2 regions of the Brenneria populi genome follow, and region 2 is predicted to be linked to the other one. Evidence: predicted binding sites of a transcription regulator. Region 2 holds the regulator's gene; the other holds the start of a gene.
The links. The regulator CRP, encoded in region 2, controls carbon source genes, mostly activating them, when cyclic AMP is high. The targets are predictions, from matches to a motif close to ATGTGANNNNNNTCACAT.
Positions count from the first base shown of each region.

Region 1: msrB (peptide-methionine (R)-S-oxide reductase MsrB) is a predicted target of CRP. The motif match lies at 2,713-2,730, and genes of this name have one in related genera.

Region 1 is NZ_JAYWTM010000001.1:715,774-719,835, forward strand. Features, by position in the region: gene ansA (asparaginase) at 1-939, shown strand, start outside; gene pncA (bifunctional nicotinamidase/pyrazinamidase) at 1,123-1,770, shown strand; gene VSX58_RS03200 (YeaC family protein) at 1,832-2,104, opposite strand; gene msrB (peptide-methionine (R)-S-oxide reductase MsrB) at 2,174-2,596, opposite strand; gene gapA (glyceraldehyde-3-phosphate dehydrogenase) at 2,940-3,935, shown strand; gene VSX58_RS03215 (D-hexose-6-phosphate mutarotase) at 4,023-4,062, shown strand, end outside.
Region 2 is NZ_JAYWTM010000014.1:143,544-147,605, forward strand. Features, by position in the region: gene ppiA (peptidylprolyl isomerase A) at 399-968, shown strand; gene crp (cAMP-activated global transcriptional regulator CRP) at 1,042-1,674, opposite strand; gene VSX58_RS14765 (OsmC family protein) at 1,993-2,400, shown strand; gene VSX58_RS14770 (phosphoribulokinase) at 2,462-3,331, opposite strand; gene VSX58_RS14775 (YheU family protein) at 3,474-3,710, opposite strand; gene VSX58_RS14780 (LysE family translocator) at 3,955-4,062, shown strand, end outside.

The sequences.
Region 1 (4,062 bases), on a different contig from region 2:
GGGCATTTACAACAGCAGCTGGCGCAAATGCCGGAATTTCACCGTTCCGAGATGCCGGCCTTCACCATTCATGAATATTCGCCGCTGATCGACTCCTCCGACATGACCCCAGCCGACTGGCAGATCATCGCGGACGATATTCAGCGACATTATGATAATTATGATGGTTTCGTTATTTTACATGGTACGGACACCATGGCGTTTACCGCCTCGGCGCTGTCGTTTATGTTGGAAAATCTGTCTAAACCGGTAATAGTGACAGGGTCACAAATTCCGCTCGCCGAACTGCGTTCCGACGGACAAACCAATTTGCTTAATGCGCTGTATGTCGCCGCCAACCACCCGATTAATGAGGTCGCCCTGTTTTTCAACAACAAACTGCTGCGCGGCAACCGCACCACCAAGGCGCATGCGGATGGCTTCGACGCTTTCGCCTCGCCTAACTATCCGCCGCTTCTGGAAGCCGGTATCCATATTCGCCGGCTGACGCCGGCGGCGTCGACATGCGCGGATTGCCCCCCGCTGCGGGTACACCACATTACGCCCCAACCTATCGGGGTGATTACCATTTATCCCGGTATCTCCGCGGATGTGGTGCGCAACTTTCTACGCCAGCCGGTGAAGGCGCTGATATTGCGCTCTTACGGCGTGGGCAATGCGCCCCAGAGCCCCGGTTTGCTGAATGAGCTGCGTCAGGCGGCGGAACGCGGCATCGTGGTGGTCAACCTGACGCAGTGTATCTCCGGCCGGGTGAACATGGACGGCTACGCCACCGGCAATGCTCTGGCGCAGGCCGGCGTGATCAGCGGTTTCGACATGACGGTTGAGGCGGCGCTGACCAAATTGCACTATCTGCTGAGCCGGCAGGATATCGACCCAGAGCGGATTCGCTACCTGATGCGGCAAAATCTGCGCGGCGAATTAAGCGATATACTCTAATTAATGCGCGTTTTAAACGGCGCGACGCTGACCCCGAAGGGGTGAGGCCATCAGGCCGAATAACGCGGCGAGCTTGCGGCGGCCGCAACGAGGCGAGCTCCCAGGATGGCGCGAGTAACAAAGCCAACGCACTTGCTGCTTGAAGTATGAAGGGTATAAAAATTAACTCGATTGCGAGGTCCCATGAAGAAAGCGCTGTTATTGATTGATTTGCAAAATGACTTTTGCCCTGGCGGCGCCCTGGCCGTCAATGAGGGCGATCGGGTGATTGATGTGGCAAACCGCGCTATTGCGGCCTGCGTCGCTGCGGGTGTCGCGGTTATCGCCAGCCAGGACTGGCATCCGGCCGATCATGGCAGTTTTGCCGTCAATGCCGGCAGGCCGGCGGGTGAAACGGGCGAACTTGACGGCCTGCCCCAGGTCTGGTGGCCCGTTCACTGCGTTCAGGATCGGCCGGGAGCGGCGTTCCACCCGGCGTTAAACCAGCAGGCGATTGACTGGGTGGTGCGCAAAGGGACGCAGGCCAATATCGACAGCTACAGCGCATTCTTTGATAACGGACATCGGGCTAAAACCGCGCTGGACGACTGGCTGCGGGCTCAGGGCATCGCGCACCTGACCATCATGGGCATCGCCACCGACTATTGCGTCAAATTCAGCGTTCTGGACGCTCTCGCCCTGGGTTACCAAACGGATGTGCTGGCGGAGGGGTGCCGCGGCGTAAACCTGCACCCGCGGGATTGCCAAACGGCGCTTGAGGAAATGCGGCGAAAAGGCGCCAATCTTATCGATCTGGAGACCTTCATTTCCAGCCTGCCCGCACCGCGCTAGGCCAGCGAACGCTGTCGGGGAAGGCGCGGCAAGCCGTCCGTTTCCCCCGCACGTCAGCCGCTCACTTGGGATAAGGCTTCGCAGTATCCGGCGCGCCGAACTGCTGTTTCAGCTCCTGTTTGCTTTTCATCACAATCTCCCCGTCGGCGCCGATGGTCATATGCTCCGCGTTTTTATTGTGGCGCGACTGCCACAGCATCACCATCTGCAGGCTGTGCGCTTTCTGTTCGGCGGACAAGGGAACGCCGTCCGGCCACTTCCCTAACTCCACCGCGGTCGCCAGCCGTTGGTAGATTTCCGGCGTCATCGCATCAATCAAATCATCAAGCTGCATAGCGTCATTCTCGCGTATTTGAGCTGAAACGTTTAAGCCAAATCAATCCGAGTGCGTCAAATCGCCGGATTAACCGTCGATGCGCTGACCGTCATCGCCATCGACAAAACTCAATGACGCCGAGTTGACGCAGTAACGTTCGCCGGTGGTCTGCGGAGGGCCATCAGGAAACACGTGCCCCAAATGCGCGTCGCAGTTTCCGCAGCGGATCTCCGTGCGCTGCATGTTGTGGGAACGATCGTCGAGATAGCGGACGGCCTCGGGCGATACCGGCTGGTCGAAACTCGGCCAGCCGCAGCCGGAATCAAACTTGTTGGCGGAGTAAAATAGCGGCTTCCGGCAGCAGAGACAGTGATAAATACCGGTGCGCTTGTTGTGCAGCAGTTTACCGGAAAAAGGCGGCTCCGTGCCGCGTTGCTGGGTCACATAGCGCTGTATTTCTGTCAATTCAGCCAAGTCCGAAGAGGTTTGCTGAGGGGGTTTATTAACCATAACGGCCTCGCTGGCGCAGTCGTCAATCAAATCTTTCATTAATAATAACAAAAAATTAACAACTTTACAGACCGTTTTGGCTTAATATAATGACCGTGGGCAAGATGAGCATTTAATTGTGATATTCATCACAATTTTAGACGGAATGAGCTTTATATGATACACGGAGCCCGATATCAGTCTTAAATGTTCTTAATTTACAGCGTTAGGTGGAATTTCGCGCAAAGGTTGGTCATAGGATTGACTTACAGCAACTATTGACACGATTCCGCTTGACGCTCAGCAAGGTTTTTGTAATTTTACAACCAACCTTTTATTCACTAACCAATATCTGGTGGAATATATGACTATCAAAGTAGGTATCAACGGTTTTGGCCGCATCGGCCGTATTGTTTTCCGCGCAGCGCAAGAACGCTCTGACATCGAAATCGTTGCAATCAACGATCTGTTAGACGCTAACTACATGGCGTACATGCTGAAGTATGACTCTACTCATGGCCGTTTCAACGGCACCGTTGAAGTTAAAGATGGCCACCTGGTTGTTAACGGCAAAACTATCCGTGTTACCGCAGAACGCGATCCTGCCAACCTGAAATGGAACGAAGCAGGCGTTGACGTGGTTGCGGAAGCAACTGGTCTGTTCCTGACTGACGAAACTGCGCGTAAACACATCGCCGCCGGCGCGAAGAAAGTGGTTTTGACCGGTCCGTCCAAAGACAGCACTCCGATGTTCGTTATGGGCGTTAACCATAAATCCTATGATGGCCAAGACATCGTTTCCAACGCGTCTTGTACCACTAACTGCCTGGCTCCGCTGGCTAAAGTTATCAACGACAACTTCGGTATCGTTGAAGCGCTGATGACCACCGTTCACGCCACCACCGCTACGCAGAAAACCGTTGACGGCCCGTCTCACAAAGACTGGCGCGGCGGCCGCGGCGCATCTCAGAACATCATCCCGTCCTCTACCGGCGCTGCTAAAGCAGTAGGTAAAGTTATTCCTGAACTGAACGGCAAACTGACCGGTATGGCGTTCCGCGTTCCTACTCCGAACGTATCCGTTGTCGACCTGACCGCTCGTCTGGAAAAACCAGCCTCTTACAAAGAGATCTGCGCCGCTATCAAAGCAGCGTCTGAAGGCGAACTGAAAGGCGTTCTGGGTTACACCGAAGACGACGTTGTTTCCACCGATTTCAACGGTGAAAAACAGACTTCCGTATTCGATGCCAAAGCCGGTATCGCTCTGAGCGACAACTTTGTGAAACTGGTTTCCTGGTACGATAACGAAACCGGCTACTCCAACAAAGTTCTGGATCTGATCGCTCATATCTCCAAATAAGTTCGGGCGATAGAGTTCAATGATGAAGGGCGGCCAAAGGCCGCCCTTTTTACTTGCTGATTAACAACAATCAAAATAGGCAACATCATGAATGATAAGATTTTCAAACTTCCCATTAGCAAACAGA
Region 2 (4,062 bases):
AGAATACGGAAGAGCAATATCGATGGCGATCTCTTATCCGTCGCGCCGCGGCCGTCGACGCTGGATAAGCTACGCTGCTGTCTTTGACCTGAACGCCATTTCCCGTAACCGTGCGGCGCGCATTTTCCAGACCGCGACCATCATATAGGCGAAAATGCTGTTTTTTCAATGGGCTGTCGAATAATAATTCACTGACTCTTTGTGTCGTTACCCATCAACGATCGCGGCGCGGACTGCGAGGCCTTAATAATAAAGCCGGCATCAAGCCGTACGGTATCTGATGATGGGTTACGGTAGGCATTCCGTACGTAAAAAAAAGTAAATGGGTGGCGTTGGCGGGTGCGGATACTTACAATCACTACGCTTTCTGTAGTCGATTTCTTCAAAAAGGAATTCTCATGCTCAAACGTACTCTGGTTGCGGCGGCAGCCTTTATTTCTCTCACCGCTTTTTCTCCGGCGTTTGCCGCTTCCGGCACAACGCATGTTTTACTGACCACGTCGGCAGGAAATATTGAACTGGCGCTGGATAATCAAAAAGCGCCGGTTTCGGTGAAGAATTTTGTCGAGTACGTTAATAGCGGCTTTTATAACGGGACGACGTTTCACCGGGTGATCCCCGGCTTCATGATTCAAGGGGGCGGCTTCACCAGCGACATGAAGCAGAAAGCGACCAATCCGGCGATCGTTAACGAAGCGGATAATGGCTTGCGCAATTTGCGCGGCACCATTTCTATGGCGCGTACGGCGCAAAAAGACAGCGCCACCAGCCAATTCTTTATCAACGTGGCGGACAATGCGTTCCTCGATCATGGGCAGCGTGATTTCGGCTATGCGGTGTTTGGTAAAGTGGTGAAAGGGATGGATGTGGCGGATAAAATCGCCCAGGTGCAAACCGAAAACGTCGGCCCTTATCAGAATGTGCCCACCAAGCCGATTGTGATCCAGTCAGCGAAAGTTCTGCCCTGACGGGTCATTCCCTACGTGCGGAAAAAAACGTGAGAATACTCTCACGTTTTTTATCGTCGAATCATATTGCGGCTTAACGGGTGCCGTAAACCACGATGGTTTTGCCGTGCGCGGAGATCAGGTTTTGGTCTTCTAACATTTTCAGGATCCGCCCCACGGTTTCACGTGAACAGCCGACGATCTGGCCGATTTCCTGACGCGTAATTTTTATTTGCATGCCGTCCGGGTGGGTCATGGCATCCGGTTGTTTCGCCAGGTTCAGCAGGGTCTGAGCAATACGCCCGGTGACATCAAGGAATGCCAGATTGCCGACTTTCTCCGACGTCACCTGCAGCCTGCTGGCCATCTGAGCAGACAGACGCATCAGAATGTCGGGGTTCACCTGAATCAGCTGTCTGAATTTTTTATAGGAAATTTCAGCGACTTCACAAGCCGTTTTCGCCCGCACCCAGGCGCTGCGCTCCTGACCCTCTTCAAACAGGCCGAGCTCGCCGATAAAATCGCCCTGATTAAGGTAAGAAAGGATCATCTCTTTGCCTTCTTCATCCTTGATCAGCACGGCGACAGAGCCTTTCACGATGTAGTAAAGCGTCTCTGCTTTTTCACCCTGGTGAATAAGCGTACTCTTCGATGGATACTTGTGGATATGGCAATGAGAAAGGAACCATTCGAGAGTCGGGTCTGTTTGCGGTTTGCCGAGAACCATTCGATATCATCCTCTGTTGTCAGTCACTGCGCAAATCACAGGGCTCAGAGTTCCCTGTACGGCGTATTTACTGTTAAAAGTTCAAATTCAGTGTAGGCAGAGCGACGTCCGGGAATATACTGAAGCCTTTATCTGGCGACGTCATCATCTCCCGGCATCTGAGTTTGTCCAGAATAAGGCAGATTCTGCTGTTGTTTTTAACACAGCTTGAAGGACGTGTCTTGTGTTGTCTCACCTCAGCATGATAAAGCTCTGGTTATCAGATGATTTTGTACAGTAACGATATAAAATTTCAAAAAATTTTTAGCGGAGGGCGCCATGCGGGCTCGAGTGAAGTGGGTTGAAGGTTTAACATTCCTTGGCGAATCATCTTCCGGACATCAGGTTTTAATGGATGGCAATTCGGGGGATAAAGCGCCGAGCCCGATGGAAATGGTATTGATGTCGGTTGGCGGATGCAGCGCGATCGATGTGGTATCGATACTGCAAAAAGGGCGTAATGACGTCGCCGACTGCGAGGTTAAGCTTACGTCAGAACGGAAAGCGGAAGCGCCGCGCCTGTTTACCCATATCAACCTGCATTTTATCGTAAGCGGCAAAGGGTTGACCGAAAAAGCCGTAGCGCGCGCGGTCGCGCTCTCCGCGGAACGGTACTGCTCGGTGGCGCTGATGCTGAGCCAGGCGGTGGAGGTGACCCACAGTCATGAAGTCAGGGAGTTGGCGTAGCGCTCCGAGCCGACGTCGCGCGGTATTGACCCGACGGGTTATGCCGCGCCTATCCGTCGGGCTATTGAATTTTTTTCCCTTCCAGCAACCGCTGCACCAGCGGCGCCATAATTAACTCCATCGCCAGCCCCATTTTCCCGCCGGGCACCACCAGCGTATTGATATGAGAAATAAACGATCCCTGCAACATCGCCAGCAGATAGGGGTAGTCGATATTATCCAGCCCCTGAAAATGGATCACCACAAAGCTCTCGTCCAGCGAAGGGATCGATTTTGCCGCGAACGGATTGGAGGTGTCCACGGTGGGAACCCGCTGGAAGTTGATATGGGTGCGTGAAAACTGCGGCGTAATGTAGGAGATGTAATCTTCCATGGAGCGAACGACCGAATCCATTACCGCTTCGCGCGAGTGGCCGCGTTCGTTCACATCGCGGATCAGCTTTTGAATCCACTCCAGATTGACGATAGGCACCACGCCGACCAGCAAATCGACATGCTGCGCCACATTGTGCTGAGCGGTAACGACGCCGCCGTGCAGCCCTTCATAAAAGAGCACGTCGGTCGGCTCGGGCATCGGCTCCCACGGCGTGAATGTGCCGGGCACCTGATTGTAGGGAATGGCTTCATCGTAGGTATGAAGGTATTTACGCGTTTTCCCTCGTCCGTGCTGACCATATTCGATAAAGGATTGCTCGAGCAGGCTAAAGTCGTTGGCCTCCGGGCCGAAATAGCTGATATGACGGCCGAGATCCCGCGCCTTGCGGATCTCCATATCCATTTCCGGACGGGTATAGCGGTGAAAACTGTCGCCCTCAAGCCGGGCGGCGCGCATGTTTAACTGCTGAAAAATCTTGTGGAATGCCTGGCTGGTCGTTGTGGTTCCCGCGCCGCTGGAGCCGGTAACCGCAATAATCGGGTGCTTATGTGACATAAGGCGCTTCACTCCATGATGGTGACGCTCGCTCCGGCGCTTCACGGAGCCGCGTCATCAAAAAACAAGGTTTCAGTCGGCTGAAAAGGTTTCTACCATTGTTAGCATGGTTAATGATGCCGATGCATCTTCTTTTTGGCCTTCAGCTTAGGTGATGTCTGCCGGCGCTAAGCTGGTCGCGGGGCATGATGTTGATGGTTTCATGCAGCTCCGACCATACCAGCGCCACGGCGCCGGACTCCAACTGCCGGCGCACGTCGGCAACCTTCTGCGGCAGCGTCCGCTCCTGCTCGCCGTAATCCGTGCCTTCGCGGAGAACGAAGGATTCGATGAGATTTTCCAGTGTTTCAGGTTCGAGCTGTTGCCAGGGAATGATCACGATATTTGTCCAGAAAAAATGTTGTGCAATCAATATCACGCTGTTAGCTTCAATGCCGCCGCTTAACAGTCCATGCTTTACAACTATACCCTAAATAATTCGAGTTGCAGGAGGGCGGCATTGCTGCGACAAATCCGCCTGCGGCGCTCCCGCGGGGGCGGGCAACGACGTCAACGCATAGGCAACTTGAAGTATGACGGGGATATAACCGCAAAATTGCTTCGGGGTGAGGAGCGCCCATTACATGGAATTGAGTTTGTTTCTGTCGATGTTAGGTTTTCTCTGGGTCGCCGCCATTACGCCGGGTCCGAACAATATGTTGCTGACGACGTCGGGCGCCAATTTCGGTTTT